DNA from 3 places in the Pseudoduganella dura genome. Region 2 is predicted to be linked to each of the others. Evidence: riboswitches for the same ligand, from Rfam matches in the RefSeq annotation. Region 2 holds a riboswitch; each other region holds the start of a gene.

Region 1 (7,778 bases), 2.6 Mb from region 2:
CGCCGTTATCCAGTCACTGGCGCGTTCCAATGCTGCCTGTGTCACAAGCCGATTGGATTTCTGGATATTGATGTTACGCGCGGAAGGCATCAGGTTCCAGGCATCGCCGCAAGGCCATGCGGAGAACGGGAAGCAGTGATCGACATCGTATTCGTCCCGCAAACGTGCCCCGGTCCATACGCAATACACCGGTTTGCCCTCCGCGCGTATGCGCTCGACCGCTGCCCTGGCAAAACTGGTATCGCGGACAGGGTCGGCCCATGCGAGCAGCCTGTGTGCGAGCATGCGAACGTCCGGCACACGGTTGCCGGAGTAAGCCTCGATCAGCCTGACCCACTCGGCCACCAGCACCGGCTCGATCCAAACATTGTAGTGGGTCAGCGCCTGCCAGACCTCGAGCGGAACGCGGAAGTCGCCAAAGCTCCACAGGAAAGCGTCGTCGATCCGCAGTTGCTGCGGCGTCGACATCTGCCGGCGCCGGGTGATTTCAAAAATCGGACGGTCGCTCGATGGCCAGCGCAGGTATTTGGCCGGCATGTCCCGTATCACTTGCGAGATCTCCGACAGGCTCCGGTGCAGATGCCTTGCCGTATCCCCTGCAAACATGGAACCGATACCCAGTTCGACGGTTGTAACCGACCGCAAGGCATGAAAATTATCGGTGACGAACCCCGGCCCGGTACCCAGCCGTGAAGCCGGCATCTGCGGCAACTGATTCTCGATCAGCGGTTTGTACATGCGCAGCCAGAAGAGCGATACCAGCCCAAGAGGAAGCACGACCGATTCCGATTCGTAACGGGCCAGGCCCGAGGCGGTGTCGGCGATGCGGGCGATAACGCGCAGCAGCGCGATCTTGTATGTGGATGCCTTTTCATCGACCAGTATCAGGTGGCGCAGCAGGGGAAGGGCGCCGAGGCCGTCATCCGGCAGGCCCAATACGACATTCGTCCATGAGACATCGGCCCGTCCCAGCCTGTCCTGGCTGTCGCTGGTCCGGACCATGCGCAGTCCGAACCGCTGGGCGAGGGCCGACAGCTCCAGGAGTGAAACCTCATGCATCGCCCGCTCGGTATCAGGCGCGCCAAGGCGCAGGCTGATCGCGATGCGTCCTTTGGGAGCAAGCAGCGTAGCCAGCTTTCTCAACGACCGCTCGCGGTCCGCCGGAGGGATATGCATCCACACGGCTGACAGAAGAATGAGATCGAAGTTGAGGCCGAGGCGCCGGACCTTTGCCAGGTCCGGCAGGCTGTCGGAGAGCCAATGGATCCTGTCCGACGGGTGAAGCCGGCGCGCCTGGGCGAGCATGGCATCGGACGGATCGACTGCAACGACATCGTATCCATTTGCCGCGAACCAGGCGGCATCACGGCCGGAGCCGGCGCCAACGTCGAGCACCGTTCCGCCAGGTGCGGGAAGGGCATCCAGTAATCCGGCATGCACATCCTCGAAGGCCAGCGATTCGTATTGACCGGCCAGCCGGGCCGCATGTTGTTCGTAGTAGGGGATCGATGTCATCGAGTGCAAGTCCGGTCCGGGAAGCCACGAACGATTTTAGTCTGGAACAGGGTAATACGTGGCTGACTAGAACACCGCCCGCAACGTCACCCGCGCAGTCCTCCGCTCCGCCGGATGATAGTGAATATCCTCCTCGCCCTCGGCAGCCTCGCCCGGCAACCGTGAGGCATAGTAGTAATCCACATCGCTGGCCTTCCGGTCGAACAGGTTGAACACGTCCACCGACACCTGCCACCGCCGGTCGATCCGATATCCGCCCCGCAGATATGCGATGGCAGTGGATGAAGACCGCACGCTGTTGTCCTCGATGAGCGGGCGCGGCCCGAAGTAGCGCATCTGGAACGCCCCCGACCAAGGCCCCACATCGTTCACCGTGGCCCCGAACGCCACCACCTTCTCGACCGACCCCGGCACGCGATCCCCGGCCGGATCATGCTCCGTGTACCGCGCCCGCGAATATGCCAGGTCCAGGTCGAGCAGCAGCCACCGGCTGGCGATGTAGTGGTTGTTCCACTCGATGCCGGAGCGCTTGCTGCCCCGGCTCGGCGCCGTGTCGCCCGCATCCCCGGAGAACACCAGCTCGGAGCCGGAGCGCAGCCGCCACAGCGCCATCGAGCTTTGCAGCCCCGGTACCAGCTCCGTGCGCAGCCCCAGTTCCGCACCGCGCGTTTTCACCAAAGGCGTCACAGGATCGACCGGCTCCCGTTCGCGCGGCGACAGCCGGGCGGTGGTGCCGCGCGCATCGTTGCTGTGAAAGCCCTCGCCGTAGTTGACGAAGAACTCCGTCCTGTCCCATGGCCCCAGCACCACCGACAGCTTGGGCGAGGCGATATGGTCGTTCGCCGTGCCGCTGTTCTCGAGGATCGAGCTGGCCACGTCGAAACGGTAGCGGTCGTAGCGCACGCCGGCGATGGAGCGCAGCCAGGGCGTCCATTGCACGGTGTTCTGCAGCCACGCGGCGGCGCTGGCTTCGCTCACGCGCGATTCGGCGATCGTGCGCAGCACGCGCTGCCCGGTCGTGGCATACAGCCCGACCGGCGCTATGCGGTCGAACCGGCCCTGCACGCCGACCGCGTTTTCCATCGGGCGTCCGGCAAGCTGGCCGAACCACGTGTGCGACACGTCGAGCCCCGTCATCTTGCGGCGCTCGGTCTGCTTGAACTGGTCGCCGTTTTCTGGATCGTCCAGGAAGTAGGTGAAATTGTTGAACAGGGTCAGGTCCGAGCGGACCGCGTAGGCGATGGCCTGCCACAGCGTGTCCGCGCCGCGGCGGCGCCATTCGGCGGACAGGCTGTAGCGCGCGGCGCGCCCGCCGTCGCTGGCGTCCGCCGCGTCGAATTCGCCGAGCCGGCCATCCTGCACGGCGCGCAGCGGCACCTGGCTGGTGGCGTGCCACGCGCCTTTGTAGCCCATTGCCGTTACACTGAGGCGGTCTGCGGCGCTACCGGCACTGTAGCGCAGCAGCGCCGAGGTTTTATGGAACGCCTCCGGCGTGGTCCACGGGCCGTCGTTGTGCGCCAGTTCCAGCGCATACAGCAGGTTGCCGTTGCCGGCCGCGGTGGAGTTGGCGACCAGGCCGCGGCGGTAGGCGTTCTCGCCCACCGTCAGCGTGGCCAGGCCGGCCGGCAGCCTGTCCGCCAGGCCCATGTGCGCGGCGCCGGCCGAGGCGAAGTCGCCTTCGTCGGCATAGTACGGGCCCTTGCGGTAGCGGATGCGGTTGACCAGTTCGGGGATCAGGAAGTTCAGGTCCGTATAACCCTGGCCGTGCGCGTGCGTGCGCATGTTGACCGGCATGCCGTCCACGAACGTGGCGAAGTCGGTGCCGTGGTCCAGGTTGAAGCCGCGCAGGAAGTACTGGTTCGCCTTGCCGTCGCCGCTGTGCTGCGTGACGATCACGCCGGGCACGAATTCGAGCACCTCGCCGGGGCGCAGGGCGGGGCGGCTGGCAATCAGGTTGGCGGTCACGGTGCCGGCGCTGGCGGCGTCCGACGTACCGACGCCGTTGTCGTAGTTGCCCAGCACCTGGACGGTGGCGGCCGTATTTTCGGCGGGTTGTTCGGGTGCTTGCGCTTGTGCGGCGGACGCGCACAGGGTCCCGGCCAGGCCGAGGATCAGTTTGTTCATGGCGGATGATGGAGACGGATGACAGCCCCGCCCACTCCCCGTGGGCACGGCTGAACAGCGCCGGCGATGTCGCCCGCGCCACCTGTCTGGCCGGTATCCGGGCTGGCAAGGGAACCGTCCCACCTTCCCATGCTTTTGAAAAGCACAGTGGCATGAAGAGACAGCCTGCCGTCGTTGGACGGCGCTTGCTTACCGTTGCGGGGGCAGCACACTTTCGGCTGGAACGTCAGCCATGTGTTTCCCGTTTAACTGCGCACATGAACACGTGCGCGGGCACCAAACGGCCGGGATTATAGCCGCAAACCCGCGGCAAACCCCGGGTGGGGCGCCGTAAGGGAGGAAAGACCGGCGCGTGCCGGCCCTGGATCAGCTCTTCGCCGCGCCGGTACCGGCGGCCAGGCCCCTGGCCAGCACGTCGGCCACGGTGGCGTTCAGGTCCTGCCCGGTTTCGGTGGCCAGCGCCTGCAGCTGTTTCACCAGCTCGCTGTTGAGCTTGACCGCGAACGGCACCAGGCCGAGCGCCTGGTCGCGCTTGCGCTGTTCGCGCTTGTCGACGGCGGGGGCGGCGGCATTGCCGAACCCCGTGGTACCCGGCGCCACCATCTTGCCCATCAATTTCTTGGCGTCGTTCTTTGCCAGGTCTGCTTTTTTCACGTTGTATCCTCGTTGTTACTTGCTTGGTTACTTGCTTGGTTACTTGCTCAAAGGGTGCATTCTACGCGCTGGCCGCAGCCGGCGGCACGCGATGACCACGGCGGTCGCGCTGAGCAGCAGCCCGCCGCTGCTCAATACGATCAGCACGGCGATGCGCAGCGGGTTTGCCGCCAGCAGCGAGGGCAGGTCCCAGCTGTGCAAGAGGTTGAACAGCCACCGCCCGGCGCGCTGCGACCGGTCGGCGCTCAGCTCGGGCTGGCCGGTATGCATGTCGATGTGCATCCACGTTGCCGACGGGTCGGCAAAGACGACGCGCAGCGCTGGCAGGCGCCGCGCATCGCCCCCATACATCGAAGCTTCGTCGCGGGCGTAGTACCAGGCATCGTACGCCGCCAGCTTTTCGAACGAGGCAACCGGGTAAGGCAGTGCCCTTGCAGCGGCGCGGCGCAGCTTTTCCTCCGGCCACCCGCCCAGTACCGCGTAGCCGTTCGCCGATGCCCGGATGATGCGGGTATTATCGGCCGTGCCGCGCGCCAGGATGAACGGCTCGCCATCGAGCACGCGCCATTCGAGTTCGCGCGCCGCGAAGCCTTCCCCGGCCAGCAAGGAGAGGATCGCGTGGACACCCGGCGGCAGGCGCGATGCCGCCGGGCTGCCGGCCTGCATCGCCGCGGTGTCGGGCCTGGTTCCCCTGGCATCGAAGATGCCGGCGGGATTCATCGACATCAGGCCGCTGAAAATCCAGGTGCACAGGACCAGGCCGAACGTCAGGCCGAGCATGTGGTGCCAGCGCATCGCGCCCTCGCGATACGGCGTGCGGGATCCGTTCTTGTAGCGGCCGGAAAAGCGCCAGCGCCAGAGGCCGTTGACGATGCCCGTGACGGAAGACAGCACGCCGGCGGTGGCAAGCGCGATCACCGTCCACGTCCACACGGGGTCGACCGGCTGGTCCTTCAGCATGTACAGCCAGTGCAGCCAGGCGCCGACGAAGTTCCACCAGCGCTCCGCGCGCGGCGCATCGAGCACCACCTGCCCGGTCGTGGACGATACATAGACGCGGGTCGCCGCCGCATCGCCCAGCTCCACGACATGGAGCGGCCGGTGCGGGTTCAGCGCGCGCGAATGCGTCCAGCGGTCCTCAAGCATGGTTCCGGTGTAACGCGCGGCGGCGCCCGCTGCGAACGCGCTGCCGGCGCGCACGGCCGCCTCGCGGCGGGCGGTGCCGCGCTTCTCGCCGGTCAGCGCATCGACGGTCGCCAGGGCGCCGGCACCGTCGCGCATCACGTAATGCGGCCTGCCGCCGATCGTCGTCAGCAACAGTGACGCCGTGTCCGGCAAACCGCCGGCCGCCAGCGCCTGCCCCGGATCGATGCGGCAGTCTTGCAAGGCAAGTACCGGCAGCGCGGCCAGCCGCTCCGCCGGCGTGAGCTTCGGATAGCCGACGAACAGCATCACCATGCCGCTGGCGAACCAGAGCGCCATCAGCACGCACATGACGATGCCTGTCCACCGGTGTAACAGATAGAGATACCGCTTTGCGCGGGCACCCGGGTTCACGCTCGGCCTCCGGTCAGAAGCGGTGGTTCACGATCAGGTCGACCTTGCGGTCCGGCCCGTAGAACCACTGCTGCGGCATGTAGTAGGCCGTCGTGAAATAGCGCTTGTCGAACACGTTGGCCGCGCGCAGCGTTACGCCCGTGCGCGGCGCCGCCTGCCAGCGCAGCGACAGGTCGGTCACCGCGTAGCCCGGCATTTTCAGCGTGTTGGCATTGTCGGCGTAGCGCTCGCCCACGTAGCGCAGGCCGGCGCTGGCCGTCCAGGCGGTCACGAAATCCCAGTTCAGCCACACATTGGCCAGGCGCCTCGGCACGTCCGGCGGCGTGTTGCCGGCGCGCGAAACCGCCTTGCCGCCGGACGATTCATTGAAGTCCTCGAACTGCGCGCGCAGCAGCGAGGCATTGGCCTCGATGCGCCAGCCCGGCGCCAGCGCCGCCGTCACCGTCGCTTCGATCCCGCGCGACGAGCGCTCGCCCACCTGCACGCTTTGCGAAGGATTGGCCGGATCGCGTGTGAGCAGGTTGTTCTTGGTGATGTCGTACACGGCCAGGGTCCACTCGGCACCGTTCGCGGACGCGTGCTTGACGCCGATTTCGAGCTGGCGCCCGCTGGCGCTGTCGAACCTGCTGTTGGCCGTCGACAGGAAGAGCAGGGCGCCGATCGGATCCGCCGCCTTCGCGTACTGGCCGTACAACGCCAGCGAAGGCGTGGCCTGGACCACGGTGCCGAGACGCCAGCCCACGTTCGTGAAGGTGCGCTCGTAGGCCTGCCTGCCGGCTACCAGGTCGTCGCGGGCCAGTTCGGCGTGGTCGTAGCGCAGGCCCGCCAGTACCGACCATTTCTCCGTCAATTGCAGCCGGTCTTCGGCGAACAGCGCGTATTGTTTCGCATCCGAGTGGTACCGCGGGATCGTGGGCATGGAGCTGCTGAAGTTGCCGGGTACCGGATCGAACAGGTCGACGGACGGCGCGCTGCCCACGTAGGTGTTGTTGATGTGCGTAAAGCTTGAGGAATTGATGTCGAAGCCGGCCGAGACCGCGTTGGCCAGGCCGAACAGCGTGCCCTTGACCGCCATGTCGGTGGTGTTCCCGGTCTGCGACTGGTCGTGGAAGATCTCGGTGGCGTCGGCCCGGTCGAGCAGGCCCGTCGCGGCATTGTAGTAATAGCCTTCCACGTTGCGCCAGTGCCGGTCGCTGCCGATGGAATAGAAGCGGCTGCGCACGGTCGTGTTCACGTTCGGTTTCCAGTTGACCAGCACATCGGTCCAGCGGTCGTCGAACCGCATCGCGCTGTCGGCCACGTTGTAGTTCTTTTCCGCGAGCGCGGCCACCGGCCGGCCGTCGACCAGCGGCGTGCCGAAGTAGCGCATCGGCTCCTGCTCGCCGCGGGCCGTGCTGAACCGGAAGTTCAGATCGGGCGACACATCGAGCCGGATCGCGGCGGAGATCGAACGGCTGCTGTGTTCTCCCCGGTCCACCCAGCCATCGGCGCGCTCGGTGCTGGCATCGAAGCGGTACGACCAGCGCTCGTCGATCGCCCCGCCGCTGCCGAACGCCGCGCGGCGGCTGTGTTCATTGCCGATGCCGAGCTGCAGTTCGTGTTCGGGCGCGTTGCGGGCCGGTTGTTTCGGGATTACGTTGATGACACCGCCGATCGCGCCATCGCCATGGATCACGGAAGCGGGCCCGCGCAGCACTTCGATGCGCTCGATCGACCAGGTATCGAACGGGAACGTCAGCCCCGCGCCGCCGTACTGGCGCATGCCGTCGTACAGGCGCATGACGGAGGTGGTGTCGGTGAAGCCGCGCGCGGCCACCGACGAATTGCCGTTGCCGGGGTGCGGCATGGCGCTGATGCCGGGCGCGCGGGTAATGGCGTCGAGCAGGTCGATGTCGCCGCGTTCCTCCAGCTGCCTGCGGGTGATCACG
Region 2 (7,778 bases):
CGCCCAGCGATTCGCCATGGTCCGAGAAATACAGCATGGCCGTATCGACACCGTCTTCCGCCGCCGCCGCGCGCAGCAGGTCGATTGTCTTGCTCAGCACAAAGTCGGTGTACAGGATCGTATTGTCGTAAGCCGCCACGATCGATTCGCGTGAACAGTCTTCCAGCTCGTTGGTCCGGCACACGGGGCCGAATTTCCCGAACCCGGCCGGATAGCGCTTCGCATATTCGGGGCCGTGGCTGCCTTTCTGGTGCAGCACGATGACCAGGTCTTTCTTCGCATCCCGGATCATCTGCCGCATGCCAGCCAGCAAACGCTCGTCGTAGCACTCTTCCGCGGTGCACGCGGGATCGCCCGGTACCGGCTGCGATACGTCTTCATAACGAACGCGGTCGCACGTGCCCTTGCAGCCGGAATTATTGTCACGCCACAGTACATCGAAGCCGGCGTGCTTCAGTACATCGAGCAACCCTTCCTGGCTGGCGGCCTTGTCGGCGGCATAGTCGTCGCGCCCCAGGTTGGAAAATACGCATGGCACCGAAACCGCCGTCGCCGTGCCGCATGAACCGACGTTCGTGAAATTGACCAGCCCCGGCTCCGCCGCCAGCAGCGGATTGGTTTGCCGGCCATACCCGTTCAGCGAAAAATTCATCGCCCGCGCGGTTTCCCCCACCACGATGATCGTCACCGCCCGCCGCCCCGGCACCGCTGCCCATTTGCCGCCCCTGCTCGCATCCGTTCCCAGCGGTGCGAGCACGGCCGGGGTCGCCCACTTGCGCTTCAGGTAACCGTGCGTTGCCTGGAACATATTGGTGGGTGTCAGCAGGAAGCGCAGTTCACGATGCTCGCGCACGGCCGGCGCCAGCGTCTTGAACAGCAATATCAGCAGGCCGGCGATCGCCAGCAGCGACAGCGCGAGCGTGCCCAGTTTGACCAGCAGGTCGCGCCGCACCGGCGGAAAGCGCAGCGGCAGCCGCCATACCAGCAGCGATGGCAGGATGCCCAGCAGCGTGACGGTCTGCACCATCTGCCAGCTCAGCAGTTCATGCGTTTCCTTCGGGTCTGTCTCGACCACGTTTTGCACCATCGAGGCATCGATCGCCACGCCATAATGGTTCATGAAATACGACGCGGCCGACGCCCCCAGGAACAGGGTGATCAGCACCGGCTTGATGACGAAACGGAAATTGACCAGCGTCAGGAGCGCATTGAACAGCAGCACCAGGGCGATGAACGCGCCCAGGTACACGGGAAGGTTGCCCAGCCGTGCGCCGCCTGTGGCGGAAAGGAACGTTTTCCAGAAACTGGTGTTATAGGCCAGAACCAGGAAGACGGAGGCGCCGAATGTCAGCGTGGGGGCGCCAATGCGCGGCAGTGTCGTGATGTTCACCGTTGAAGCTCCGGATTCGAAGCTTCAACGATACCGATCTGCAAGTAAACTTCGCGTCAAGCACCGGTTAAGGACGGGTTAACAGGCGCCGGCTTTTCCGGGAAGTGGATCTCGATACAGCTGCCGGGCGAATATTGCCCCGGTGGTTGTTCCGTGAGTACGAGCGTGGCACCCAGGTGGCTGCAGATGCGCTGCACCAGCCCAAGCCCGAGTCCGGTGCCCGACGAGCCCCGCGCTTCGGCGGGAATGGGCTCATTGCGCAAGCGTGCCCGGGCGGCCGGCGGCAGGCCGGGTCCGGTGTCTTCGACGATCACGCCGTGTCCTTCGAGCCTGACTTCCACGTGGCCCCGTTCCGTGTACTGGCATGCATTGCGCACCAGGTTGCCGACAGCCGCCAGTACCAGCTCGCGCACTCCCTGGAAGACGAAGTCGTCGCCGCCGGCATAGCGCAACGCCACCGGCCGGCCGGCCACCAGCACCTGGCAACGCGCCACCTCTTCACGCACCAGCGCATCGGCCGAAATTGGCGTCCATTCCAGCCGCTCCGGCGAACGCGCCAGCCGCAACAGCACGGACGTCGTATCGCTGGCCTCGCGCGCGGCCCGGTATATCCGCTCGGCCGGCGCGCGCACCACCGGGTCGATGCCGGTCTGCGCCAGCAATACCTCGGCCGCGCCGGCGATCACGGTCAGCGGCGTGCGCAGTTCATGGCTGACGTCGCCCGTGAAAAAACGTTCGCGATCCAGGAACTGCTTCAGCTCCGCCGTATGGCCGGCGATCGTGCGCGACAACAGGCCCAGCTCATCGCCGCGCTCCTGCAACGGCAGCTGCGCCGTCCGCGCATCCACCGCCGCGGCCAGCTCGACGATCGGATTGACGATCCGGTTGCCCAGGAAACGCCCCAGCACGACGGCAAAGCCCATGAACCCCAGGAAGGCCACCGCGAACATCGAATACACGACCAGTTCGATCTTTTCGTAGGCGCTGTCGTGATCGACCACGGCATATTCGCCGGCGGCGCTGCGTCCCTTCAGCACGTGCAGGTCGACACCCTCGATCGTCACTTCATGCACGCCTTCCGGCAACGCGCGCAGCGAGCGCGGAATGCCGTCGCCGAGATGGTAGCTGAGCCCCGCCGGCATCTCGACCGGCAGCCCGCCCGCGTGGCGCGGGCCCGCCCAGGCGGCCACTTCCTCCAGCCGTTCATCGACCAGGCGCACCTCGATCCCTTCGACCGCCAAGGCAGCGATGACCGCGAAGAACACCGACGACACGGTGGCAAACGTCAGGTACGCGACCGTGATGCGGCGACGCAGCGAATCTTCTTTTTTCAGCGGCGCTTCCTTAACCATCGGTTGCCACCAGCCGGTAGCCGATCTTCGAGATCGTGCGCAGCATCTGGTGCGGGAACGGCTTGTCCAGCGCCTGGCGCAACGCGTGGATGTGCACGCGCAGGGCATCCGTATCCGGCGGGTTGTCGCCCCACACCTCATGCAGGATCTGTTCGCGCGACACCACCTTCGGCGCCTCGCGCATCATCAGCCGCAGGATCGTGTAACCCGTTTTCGTCAGCGCCAGCGCGCGGCCGGCACGCTTCGCCTCGAATGTATCGGTGTTGAAGGTGAGGTCCCCGAACGCCAGCACGGCATTGGCGGCATGGGCGCCCTTCGCGCGCCGCACCAGCGCCTTCAGACGCACTTCCAGCTCGACCAGCGAGAACGGCTTGACCAGGTAGTCGTCGGCACCGCTGTCGAAACCGGCCACCTTGTCTTCCAGGGTATCGCGCGCGGTCAGCATCAGCACCGGTATGTCCTTGCGCAACTCGCCGCGCAGCTTCTGGCACAGCTCCAGGCCGTTCAGGCCGGGCAGCATCACGTCCAGCACCACGGCGTCGTAATCGTGCTGGGTGACCAGCGCCAGCCCGCCGTAGCCGTTCGAGGCCGAATCGAGCACATACCCCTTCGGCTCGAGAAAGCCATACAGGTTGGCAACGATGTCGGGGTTGTCTTCAATGATAAGGATGCGCATTGCGCCATTATAATTCCCGCTTTGCCTTCGGCCCTCCATCCATGAACCTGCCCTCCACCGCGCCCGCTGTCGTGCCGCTCATCGCACCCACGGCCGACGCCGGCCTGGCCGCGCGCCTCGCGCACGCCATCGACAACAAGACCAAGCCGCGCGGCAGCCTGGGCGTGCTGGAAACCCTCGCACACCAGATCGGCCTGGTCCAGCGCACCACCGCGCCGGCGATCGAAGCGCCGGCGATCCTCGTGTTCGCGGGCGACCATGGCGTGGTGGCCGAAGGCATTTCGGCCTTCCCGCAGGACGTGACATGGCAGATGGTCGAGAATTTTCTCGCCGGCGGCGCCGCGATCAATGTGTTCGCCGCGCAGAACGGCTGCACGCTGCAGGTCGTCGATGCGGGCGTGGCGCATGATTTCGGCCCGCGCGACGGCCTCACGGACCGCAAGATCGCCCATGGCACGCGCAACTTCGCGGTCGAGCCGGCGATGACGCCCGGCCAGTGCACGCAGGCGCGGGGCGCTGGCGCGGCGCTCGTCGATGCACTGCCGGGCAATGTGATCGGCTTCGGCGAGATGGGCATCGGCAACACCACGGCCGCCGCCGCGCTGATGCACAAGCTGACAGGCATTCCGGCAGCCGCCTGCGTGGGCGCCGGCACCGGACTGGCGCCGGATGGCGTATTGCGCAAGGGCCGCGTGATCGAAGCCGCCGCGGCGCGGCATGCCGGCGTGACGGAACCGCTGGACGTGCTGGCCACCTTCGGCGGTTTCGAGATCGCCATGATGGCCGGCGCGATGCTGCGCGCCGCCGAGCGCCGCATGGTGCTGCTGATCGACGGCTTCATCGTCACCAGCGCCCTGCTCGTGGCGGCGCGGCTGCAGCCGGCGATCCTCGACTATTGCGTGTTCGCGCACTGTTCCAATGAACACGGTCACCGGCAAATGCTCGAGGCGCTGGGCGGCAAGCCGCTGCTCCAGTTGGACCTGCGCCTCGGCGAAGGCACCGGCAGCGCGCTGGCCCTGCCGCTGGTGCACGCGGCCGTCAACTTCCTGAACCGCATGGCCACCTTCGCATCGGCCCAGGTCAGCGAAAAGAGCTGATGAAGCGACCCGATGCCGTGCTGCAGCTGCGGCTGTTCTTCATCGCGCTGCAGTTCTTCACGCGCCTGCCGATTCCCCGCTGGGTGGGCTTCCAGCCGCACTGGCTGCACCACGCGTCGCGTTATTTCCCGCTGGTCGGCTTCGTCGTTGGCCTCGTCGCCGCGGCCGTTTACTGGGCCGCGGCGCTCGTACTGCCGCCGGCCGTGGCCGTGTTGCTGTCCACCGCTGCCGGCATCTATCTCACCGGCGCCTTCCACGAAGACGGCTTTGCCGATGCCTGCGACGGCCTGGGCGGCGGCATGACACGCGAACGGGCGCTGGACATCATGAAGGATTCCCGCATCGGCGCCTATGGCGCGATCGGCATCATCCTGTTGCTGGCCGTGAAGTGCGCCGCGCTGGCACACCTGGGGCCCTTGGCGGCGGTTGCCGCGTTATGCGTCGCGCATCCGCTGTCACGGCTGATGGCGGCAAGCCTGATCTGGCGGATGGACTACGCGCGCGCCAAGGGCAAGGCCAAGCCGATGGCACAGCAGATGACCGGCATCGAATTCCTGATCGCCGCCGCCTGCTGCGCGCCGGCCGTGCTGGCGGCAACGACCCTGGGCTGGCTGGAATGGCGCGGCATCGCCATGGGCGGCTTCGCGATGGCGCTCGTCACGCTGTGGTTCGCCCGCAAGCTGCGCCGACGCCTCGGCGGCTACACCGGCGATTGCCTCGGCGCGGTTCAGCAGCTGACCGAGGCGGTGTTCTACCTGTGCGTGCTGGCGCGGTGGAGTTGACGCGGTGGAGCTGATCCTGGTCCGCCATCCCCGTCCGCTGGCGGCGGAGGGCCTCTGTTATGGCCGCAGCGACCTGCCGCCCGATCCGGATGAGCTGGCGCGGGTGCACGCGGCACTGCAAGCCGCAGGCCTGCCGGGCGACGCCATGGTCTTTTCCAGCCCGCTGCGCCGCTGCGCCGCCCTGGCGCGCCTGCTGGCGGCGAACGTGAGCTTCGACGCAAGGCTGGCCGAGATGGATTTCGGCGGCTGGGAGCTGCGCAGCTGGAACGATATCCCGCGCACCGAAGTCGATGCCTGGGCCGCCGACCTGCTGCACGACCGGCCCGGCGGCGGTGAATGCGTGCTCGACGTGGCCCGCAGGGTTGCCGGCGCGCTGGCGGACATCCGCCTGCGCGCCGGCGAACGCGCCGTGGTCATCTGCCATGCAGGCACCATGCGCCTGCTGGCCGCCATGACCGGCGGCGCCCCGCCCGAACAGGCCGCGCTGGCCGCCGCCGCGATCCCGCACCGCATCGCCTACGGCGAGGTACTGCGCCTTGCCGTGGGCGTCGGGCCCGATTGATTGCAGCCTGATACCTGGCATTAATCCTTTATAATGGCGCCGTTTTGGTGCCCGCGTTCGAGTCCTCGAGCGCAGTTAAACGGGAAATACGAAGCCGCCCTCGGCCAACGTATGCTGCCCCCGCAACGGTAAGCAGGCAGCCGCGCGCGAGCGATCGCAGCGCGGCAGCCGTCCGCGACAACCACTGTGCGTTCGCATGGGAAGGTCGGACGGTGATGCCCGCCAGCCCGGATACCGGCCAATCCAGGTGGAGCCGCTTTTCAGAGAGCGGCTCTGTTCAATCCGGCCTGCGGGGACGTTGACCGGTTGCTCCACTTTACAAAGATTTGCCATGACCTCTCCTCTCGCATCCCAGGCGGCGCTCGCGTCGCTGGCGCTCGCCATTGCCGCGCCGGCCGCCCACGCCCAGGCCACCGCCATCGATTCGATCATCGTCACCGCCACCCGCACGCCCACGCTGGCCAGCGAAGTGATCAGCGACACCGTCACGATCACCGCCGAACAGATCGCCAACTCCGGTGCCGGCTCGATCACCGAACTGCTGCAGCGCCAGCGCGGCCTCGAGGTCTCGCGCACGGGCGGCCCCGGCACCACGTCGAACGTGTTCATCCGCGGTGCCAACGGCAACCAGAGCGTGGTGCTGGTGGACGGCGTGCGCATCGCCTCCGCCTCGACCGGTTCGGCCAGCTGGAACGGCATTCCGTTGTCGGCCATCGACCGCATCGAGATCGTCTACGGCCCGCTGTCCACGCTGTATGGCGCGGATGCGATCGGCGGCGTGATCCAGCTGTTCACGAAACAGGGCAAGGGCGCGCCATCGGTCACCGCATCGGTGGGCGGCGGCAGCGACCGCACGTTCGCCGCCGATGCGGCTGTCTCCGGCGGCACCGACCAGCTCAGCTACTCGTTCTCGGTTTCCAAGGAACGTTCGGACGGCTTTTCGGCAACCCGCAGCGGCAGCTTCAGCTTCGATCCCGACGACGACGGCTACGACCGCAAGAGTGCGGCCGGCCAGGTGGTTTACCGGCTTTCCCCGGGCCATGAACTGGGCGCGATGTTCCTGTACACCGACACCGAGTCGGATTACGACAGCAATGACTTCGCCGCCTACAACACGCAAAAGCTGAGCAACGTGGGCGTCTATGCGCGCAACCAGATCCTGCCGTTCTGGACGATGCTGGTGCAGGCCTCGCAGGCGCGCGACAAGTCCGGCTCGTTCTACGGCGCCGGCCCGTTCGGCTTCAGCCAGATCGACACCACGACCAGCACCCTGACGTGGCAAAACGATTTCCGCATCGGCGCCGACAACCTGCAGGTGCTGTACGAACACCGCAAGGAAGAGGTCGACGGCTCCACGACGGCATTGAACCGCAAGCGCCACACCAATGCGATCGCCGCCAGCTACAGCGTCAAGCGCGGCGCGCACCTTGCCAACATCGGCGTGCGCCACGACGACAATTCCGAGTATGGCTCGAAGACCACCGGCTCGGTGGGCTATGGCTACCGCTTCAACAGTGCATTGCGCGCCGAAGCCAGCTTCGGCACCAGCTTCCGTGCACCGTCGTACAACGAACTGTATTACCCGAGCTACGGCAACCCGGCGAACCGTCCTGAAAAAGGCCGCAATGCCGAAGGGGGGATTCATTACGACGACGGCACCACGCAGCTGGGCGCCGTGTACTACCACAACAAGCTGTCCGACCTGCTGCTGAGCACCAGCCCGTGTCCATTCCCGAACACGCCGGAAGTGACCTACAGCTTCGGCTGCGCCTACAACGTCAACAAGGCGCTGCTCGAAGGCCTGTCGCTGTCGGCCGAGCGCAAGATGGGCAACCTGCTGCTGACGGCGAACGCCGACTTCCAGGACCCGAAGGACGAGACCACCGGCAAGCGCCTGCAGCGCCGCGCCAAGCGTCACG
Region 3 (7,778 bases), 1.3 Mb from region 2:
TCTATTTCCTTTGGCAGAGCTGCAAATTCCACACAGCACTTTGTTACAAAATAATATTTTATTGTCTTTGACAGCAAGTTATTAGCCATCGAGAATGGCCAAGGCATCTCTTAATTAAAAATTAAGTATCGGTGCTTCTCCTGCGCGCCAACAGGTATAGAGCTATACGTTCGCCGGCATCACGGCGATTAGGGGTATGTCTGTATAACCCGTCGAGGAATGCCTGAAATTAGTGGCACTTCAGCCGACGTACGAGGGCGCGTTGTTCGGCATTCTTGGTGTTCTAGCAGCCAAGCGTAACCGTGCTCCTGATAGATGCGGCGCGGCTGATCCCGGATGGGCATCGGTGGCGCCGGTTCATTTTACAAAGGGACTAACAATGATTCAAAAAGCAACTCGAAAAGCATTGCTTGCTCTTGCGGCCTGCATTTTAGCGACGTCCGCTCATGCGGAAACAATCGATTTTGAGTCTCAGGACGGCGGTTACGGCTACTATCCGTACAGCTTTCTCGAGGATAATTTCAGGGTAAATTACTCGTCAATCAGTCCATTCGGCTTTTATCTCCTTGACGACCCTGCGGACCATTTGGGTATGTGTAGCCCTGGTTGCGCCTCCAACGGAACCACTGCTTTTTATTTGTTTAACGAGAGTAGTGTGACGATCAATCGCCCTGATGCAGAAATGTTCTCTTTGATTTCATTGGATGTTGCCAAGACTTTTCTTGGCAACGACAAGCCCGTGACTCTGACGTTGACTGCGACCGGTCTCAATGGCGTCGTAACGAGTACGATTCTCATCGACGCGGAGGCGGCTGACGCATTTTCAACTTTCAAATTTGAGGATTTCACCAACATCCATTCCTTGACGATCACCGGTGGACAGGAGTTCCCGGAGTTTGCCATTGATAACGTCATCCTTTCTCCAGTCCCGGAACCCGCGTCCTGGGCGACGCTGATCATCGGCCTCGGAGTCATTGGCGGTGCATTTCGCCGGCGGCGCTTAGCTCGCCGTCCCGGCTGACCGTTCGATATTGACGGCGTACAGCGCCGTGCAATACGGCGCGCCCAATGCTACTGCGGGAGGTTGGGCGCCCATTCACGCAGCGTTGGCAAGCCGGCCCCAAGCGGTAAGCAAAGAATTACGAAACCGTAAGTGTCTTCGTATGCGACCCAATCCCGCTTCGATTGCGGGATGCATCAAATTATCACTTGACTGGACGGGAAATAAGCTATTCGCAGTTTGCAAGCTGAGGCATTGCCCACTCGCCCTGAGTCATGGTGTTATTTGGCGTCGATATGGATGCGGCAGCAATTGCCTCGGCAAAACCTGGGTTTTCGCTCGCAAAACGCCGAAACTGAACTGCCGCCTCTGGATTCCCTTGCTTTGCAGCGCGATAAAAACAGATTTCCGCTCTGCTAGAACCTGCGCTTTGCCCGGGTACTTTACCATTTTGATACATGAAACCAAGTCTTGTCTGAGCCGACGAATTACCCTGTTTCGCCAGGGGCTTCAACCACCGATAGGCTTCATTGAAGTCGGGGGTAACGCCGTGCCCTTCAAGATAGGCTACCGCGACTTGCATCTGCGCATCGAGATGTCCCTGGTTAGCAGCTGCTTTATACCACTTCACGGCTTCAGCGTGATTGGCCGTCTTTGCGTCGTCTTGCGAATACAAGACCGCTAGATTGTATTGAGATTCCGGATCTCCTTGCTTTGCGGCTGCCACAGCCCATTTGAGAGCCTCTTTCCGATTCTTGGCTGTACCACCAGTTCCATAAAAATAAATTTCCGCTAGTATCCCTTGGGCCTCAATATTTCCCCGTGTCGCGGCAGAGCTAAGCCATTTGACTGCATCCTGCGGACTGGCTTTCGTTCCGGTGCCGAAAAGATAATAGAGCCCAACAGCAGTTTGCGCATCCGGGTGCCCCTGATGTGCAGCGGAACGCATCCGGGAAAAAGCTTTGATGGGATCTGCGGACACCCCAAGACCTTTAGCGTAGCGTACCCCGAGGGTATAGTTTGCCCCAGCGTCTCCAGTACGGGCGAGTACTTCGAGCTCTTCTAATGAGCGCTGATCAACGGTCGAGGCCGCTGTACTGGCTTTCAGCGGTGCCTGCTTCTCTGATGCGTTGGCGTCTACCGATGTGTTGGCTGCTGCCGCCATAAAAATGTAGATGATCGAACAAGTAAAAACAGATCGCCAGATTTGGGAGACTCGCATCTTCAATAGCTCAGTGGACAAAAGTTAGAACATTATCTCACAAGTTTCCATGTGGCAATATGGCATTGTGTAACTGTAACGAGACCCCCATGCTATTGGCCATCCGCTTTGGGGTTATTGTCTTGAGAAACACCCCTTGATTGCAGCCCCGTTGCGGCCTACTGCCGTCTATGCAGACGAATCGAAGCCAGGGCCAATCCGGCAATGCCGGCAGCAGTCCTGGAAGGGCTGCCCGGATGATCCGGCCTGCCCGCAATAACCCCGATCTGATTTGCGGCCGGCGTAACCGATGTGCGCTCGGGCTTCGACGGCCGGGCGTCCTGATCGGCTCAAGACGGCGCACAGCCGACCCTTATGGTGAAGTTCCGGTAGTGCGGCTTCATCTGGCACGATAAATGCTGCTCGTTGGTGATGGCAACCCGGGGTTGGCCGGGCCCAATGCCCGCGGCCCGCTGCCACATTACTTTCCACCCATCCCAAAGGACAAAACATGCAACGCACCGACGTCACCGAAATGATCATGACCGCCAAGATCCGCAATGGTATCAAATGGTGCGACGTCGCCGCGCAGGTCGGCCTGTCGAAGGAGTGGGTGACGGCCGGCTGCCTGGGTCAGATGACGTTCGATGCGCGCCAGGCGGCGATCGTCGGCGAGGTGTTCGGCCTGCCGGAAGAGGCGGTGCTGGTGCTGCAGCAGGTGCCGTACCGCGGTTCGCTGCCGACGGCCGTGCCGACCGACCCGCTGGTCTACCGCTTCTACGAGCTGGTCAGCGTGTACGGCACCACCTTCAAGGCGCTGATCCACGAGGAATTCGGCGACGGCATCATGTCGGCCATCGATTTTCGGATGGACATGCAGCGCGAACCGGATCCGGCCGGCGACCGGGTCAGCATCACGATGTCCGGCAAGTTCCTGCCTTACAAGACGTACTGAGCACTGCCGTCCGCGGTGCACCGGCATGGTGCGCTTCGGGCGCTGTCATGTTCCGCGGTGGCGCAGAGGCGGAGGCTCAGGCGGCGCGCCGTTCCTCGATCGCCACTACCCGATGCTCGGCGGCCACCGGGCGCCCGAACAGGTAGCCCTGGAAGTGCGAGCAGCCTTCGTCCTGAAGTTGCCGGAACTGCTCCTCGGTCTCGACCCCTTCGGCGATGATCTCGATCAGCAGGCTGCTGGACAAACCCATGATGGCGCGGATGATCGCCATCGCCTCGCGGCTTTCGCCCATGTCGCGCACGAACGATTTGTCGATCTTGATCTTGTCGAACGGGAAGGAGCGCAGGTAGCTCAGCGACGAATAGCCGGTGCCGAAATCGTCGAGCGAGATGCGCACGCCGAGCGCCTTCAGGGCCTGCAGCGTACGCATATTGCCGTCGGTATTGGCGAGCAGTACCGACTCGGTGATTTCCAGTTCCAGCCGTCCGGCCGCCAGGCCCGCATCCTCGAGGGCCAGCGCCACCGTCTTCACCAGTTCGGTGCTCTTGAACTGCACGGGCGACAGGTTCACCGCGATGGTTTCGCCGTTGCTCCAGGTCGCCGCTTCCTGGCATGCCAGGTTCAGCGCCCGGGCGCCCAGTTCGTGGATCAGGCCGGTTTCCTCGGCGAGCGGGATGAATTCCATCGGCGCAACCAGGCCCCTGACGGGGTGGTGCCAGCGGATCAGCGCTTCGTAGCCGCAGATGCGGCAGCCTTCCTTTTCGATGATCGGCTGGTAATGCATCTGCAGTTCGCCGCGGTGCAGCGCGCGGCGCAGGTCGATTTCCATCTGGCGGCGCACGCGCGACGCGGCTTCCAGCTCGGGGCGGAACAGTTCATAGCGGTTGCGGCCGTTGCGCTTGGCTTCGTACAGCGCCATGTCGCCGAAGCGCAGCAACTGCTCGGCCGTGCTGCCGTCGGGCGACGAGATCGCGATGCCGATCGACAGGCCCACCGAGAAGCTGTGGCCATCGACCGCGAAGGCCGGCGCCACCGCGTCGATCAGGCGCTGCGCCGCCTGCTCCGCTTCCTCCAGCCGCCGCACGCGGGGAATCACGACCGCGAACTCGTCGCCGCCGAGACGGGCCAGCGTATCGTGCTCGCGCAGGCATTTCTTCAGCCGGCCGGCCAGCGTCAGCAGGATCTTGTCGCCGAAGCCGTGGCCGAACGCGTCGTTGATGTTCTTGAAGTTGTCCAGGTCCAGGCACAGGATCGCCGCATGGGTGTGCTCTTGCGCGCTGTCCCTGATCGCGGCTGCCAGGCGCTCGTGGAAATAGGTGCGGTTCGGCAGGTTGGTCAGCCCGTCGTGCTGGGCCATGTGGTGGATCTGCGCATAGGCGGCCAGTTCGTCGGTCGCGTCTTCGGTGATGATCAGGATATAGTCGCCCTCGCCGTCGGGCCGGCTGCCCACCACCGTGCGGCTGCGCAGCGTGCGCGGGCCGAGCGGGGTCTGCACCAGACCGTCGTCGGTCGCCTGGCCGCCCGCCGAAGCCGCCGCCAGGCGCTCGATATATTGCGCAACGTCCGCATCGAGGCAGTCGCGCATGCGCCGGCCTTTCAGGTCGGCGCTGCTGCCGGCATCCGTGCCGGCGAACAGGCGGCGCGCCTGCCCGTTGGCCAGCAGGATCTCGCCCGTGCCCACGTCCTGCGCCAGCACGCTGGCGGGGATGTTGGCGATCACCGATTCGAGGAAGTGCGACAGCGATGCCATCTGCTGGCTGTACTGTTCGGCCAGCTCCTTCGACTCGATCAGTTTCAGCTGCTGCTGGTGGCGCTCGGTGATGTCGCGCGTGATCTTGGCGAAGCCGACCAGCTTGCCGTCGTCGTCATGGATCGCGTCGAGCACCACGCTGGTCCAGAACCGCGTGCCGTCCTTGCGCAGGCGCCAGCCTTCCGCTTCGAACCGCGATTCGGCACGCGCGGTTGCCAGCGCGGCCGCCGGCAGCCCCGCGGCACGGTCTTCGGCGCTGTAGAACACTTCGAAATGCCGGCCCACGATCTCGCCCGCCGTGTAGCCCTTGGCGCGCTGCGCGCCCGCGTTCCAGTTCGACACGATGCCTTCGGGCGTCAGCGTGTAGATCGCGTAGTCGACCACGCCCTGCACCAGCAGGCGGTACATCAGATCGGAGGTTTGTGCAGTCATCGGCAGGAATAAGGAGAGGCGCCGACGATCGAATGTTGTGGACAACGATTGCGGCGGCAAGGGTGGCAACGGAAAGCGGGCCTGGTATCGGTGAATTGTCCAGGTCACGATGACTATACCCCAATCAATGCCATCAGGAAATATCGTGACTGTCTTTTCGCCAGCGTGTGTTGTTTGTCAGCGCCGCGGCCGTCGTGACAAACCGCCATCATTGCCTGTAGAATCCGCCGCTTGAGCAAACGGTGCCCTCCCGCCTTTCGGCCAGGGGGTGAAACGGGAAGCCGGTGATGCGCGGGATGTCGATCCCCGCCAGTCCGGCGCAGCCCCCGCTGCTGTAAGCCTGACGACCCGGTTCAACCGCCACTGTGCAGCGCACGGGAAGGCACGAACCGGGAAGGACGACGGCAAGCCAGAAGACCGGCCGTTTGCAATGGATGTGCCGGGCCCGGGGAGGGGTCCTGCCTGTTGCGTTTTCATCGCCTGTTCCTTCCGGTTGCCGCAGGCGCCGGCCGGGAAACGGTCGGGACGGTCGGACTACCTTGAGCATTTCCCCATTCGTGCGCGCACTGGCCGCGCTATTGTGCATCGCCGCCTGCGCGCGCGGGTACGCCGCCACGCTGTTCGCCGTCGTCACCGAGCGCGCCGCGCCGGTGGCGATCGAGGCGGCGCACCGCCATCTCGCCCGGCACCCGAACGACCGCATCGTGCTGCGCACGCCGGCACAGTGGATGGCCACCGGCGACCAGGAGGCGGCGCGGCTGGTCGGCCAGGCCGACACCATCCTTGCCGTGTCCCTGTTCGGCGATCCGGCGCAGCGGCTGAAGGATGCGCTGGCGCGCCATGCGAAGGCAAGGACGGCGGTGCTGGCGTTCAACGGCGAAGCGGGCCTGAGCCTGATGAGCCGCGAAGCGGTCGGCCAACCCGGCGGTGACAAGGAACGCACCATGCGCGATTTTCCGCCCGAAACGCTGCGCGACCTGTCCGCCGAGGCGCCGTCGCCGGCCGCCCTGGCGGCGGCGCAGGCCCACCCGGCTGCAATGCGCTGGCTCGCGGCGCGGCGCGTGTGGCAGGCCGGCGGCGTCGACAATACCGAAGCGCTGTTCGCCCATCGCCTGCACCCGGCCGCGCCGCTGGCGGGGCCGCGGCCGGAGCCGACGTTACGGGTGCGCGCCGGCGGGCGCGAACTGGCCGATGCCGCGGCGTGGGGCAACGGCGCGCGGCTGGGCCTGGCGGCCCGGCCCACCGTGGTGGTGCTCGACCTGGCGAACATGGATGCCGCCGTGCCGGCCGCGGTGTGCCGCCGCATCGAGGCCGGCGGGCAGCCGTGCGTGCAGGTGCTCACGCGCTGGGGCGGCGCGTCGCGCGAAGCGCTGGAGCGTCTGCCGGAACTGGTCGCGCCGGCCCGGCCGGCGGCGCTGGTCGTGCTGCAGGATTTCGTGGTGGGCGCGGCCGAAGGGCGCGAAGCCGTGGCGGACGCCTTCAGGCGGCTCGATGTCCCCGTATTCAAGGCCATCCGGCTGTCCGACCGCACGGCGCTGCAATGGCGCCTGTCGCCGGACGGCCTGCCGCCGGATTCCGTCCAATACCGCGTGGCGCTGCCGGAACTGCAGGGCATCGGCCAGCCGATCGTGGTGGCTGCGCTGGGGCAGGCGCAGCGCGACAGGCTGACCGGCATCGAGAACCGGCCGCCGGTGGTGCTGGCCGATGAAACGGCGCGACTGGCAGGCCGCGTCACGCGCTGGCTGGCCCTTCGGGACAAGCCGAACCGCGACAAGCGCGTGGCGCTGATCTATTACAACCATCCGCCGGGCCGGCAGAACATCGGCGCCGACAACCTCGACGTGCCGGCCTCGCTGTTCGACATGCTGCACGCGATGAAGGACGCCGGCTACACAGTCGGCGACCTGCCGGCGTCGCCCGGGGCGCTGCTGGACCGGATCATGGCGCACGGCGTCAACCTGCCGGAAGACCGCGCCGCGCTGCGCGAGCTGGCCGGCAGCGTGAACAGCCTGACCGCCGCGGAGTACGCGCGCTGGTTCGCCACGCTGCCGCCGCGCGTGCAGGGCGAGATGACGAACGGCCTTCTTGGCCGCCTGCACGTGGACGTGCTGGAAGCGGAAGCGGCCGGCGAATGGCTGCTGGGCCGCAAGCAGGTGGACGTCATCGTCAAGGAGCTGCAGCACCTGGTCGAGGGCGCCGATCATCCGCTGCGCGAGGCCGCGATCCGCGACCTGGCCGCGCTGGGCGACGGCTACCGCGCCTGCCTCGACGTGCGCGCGGCACGACGTTGCGCCGCACTGGAACGGCTGAGCCGCAAGGTGGCCGGCTATGGCATCGAAGGCTTGAAAGGGTGGGGGAGCGCGCCCGGCAAGGTCATGGTGGACGGCGGCAGGCTCCTGGTGCCGGGCCTCGTGTTCGGCAACGTGTTCATCGGCCCGCA

What was found. A riboswitch is a leader RNA that binds a small molecule or an ion and turns the genes downstream of it on or off. The one in region 2 is predicted to bind cobalamin.
Region 1: it holds a riboswitch for cobalamin, as region 2 does, so the genes downstream of both, GJV26_RS21145 (TonB-dependent receptor) here and GJV26_RS09815 (TonB-dependent receptor domain-containing protein) in region 2, are expected to answer to the same signal.
Region 3: it holds a riboswitch for cobalamin, as region 2 does, so the genes downstream of both, GJV26_RS04055 (cobaltochelatase subunit CobN) here and GJV26_RS09815 (TonB-dependent receptor domain-containing protein) in region 2, are expected to answer to the same signal.

What each region holds. Positions count from the first base shown of each region.
Region 1 covers NZ_WNWM01000002.1:4,829,078-4,836,855, forward strand. The annotation lists gene GJV26_RS21140 (class I SAM-dependent methyltransferase) at 1-1,515, opposite strand, end outside; gene GJV26_RS21145 (TonB-dependent receptor) at 1,582-3,639, opposite strand; cobalamin riboswitch at 3,711-3,935, opposite strand; gene GJV26_RS21150 (hypothetical protein) at 4,006-4,293, opposite strand; gene GJV26_RS21155 (PepSY domain-containing protein) at 4,333-5,850, opposite strand; gene GJV26_RS21160 (TonB-dependent receptor) at 5,864-7,778, opposite strand, start outside.
Region 2 covers NZ_WNWM01000002.1:2,215,269-2,223,046, forward strand. The annotation lists gene GJV26_RS09785 (phosphoethanolamine transferase) at 1-1,390, opposite strand, end outside; gene GJV26_RS09790 (sensor histidine kinase) at 1,447-2,742, opposite strand; gene GJV26_RS09795 (response regulator transcription factor) at 2,735-3,418, opposite strand; gene cobT (nicotinate-nucleotide--dimethylbenzimidazole phosphoribosyltransferase) at 3,460-4,515, shown strand; gene GJV26_RS09805 (adenosylcobinamide-GDP ribazoletransferase) at 4,515-5,297, shown strand; gene GJV26_RS09810 (histidine phosphatase family protein) at 5,302-5,859, shown strand; cobalamin riboswitch at 5,888-6,116, shown strand; gene GJV26_RS09815 (TonB-dependent receptor domain-containing protein) at 6,191-7,778, shown strand, end outside.
Region 3 covers NZ_WNWM01000002.1:883,632-891,409, reverse strand. The annotation lists gene GJV26_RS29865 (PEPxxWA-CTERM sorting domain-containing protein) at 263-1,021, shown strand; gene GJV26_RS04070 (tetratricopeptide repeat protein) at 1,230-2,222, opposite strand; gene cynS (cyanase) at 2,713-3,156, shown strand; gene GJV26_RS04060 (putative bifunctional diguanylate cyclase/phosphodiesterase) at 3,233-5,338, opposite strand; cobalamin riboswitch at 5,562-5,778, shown strand; gene GJV26_RS04055 (cobaltochelatase subunit CobN) at 5,878-7,778, shown strand, end outside.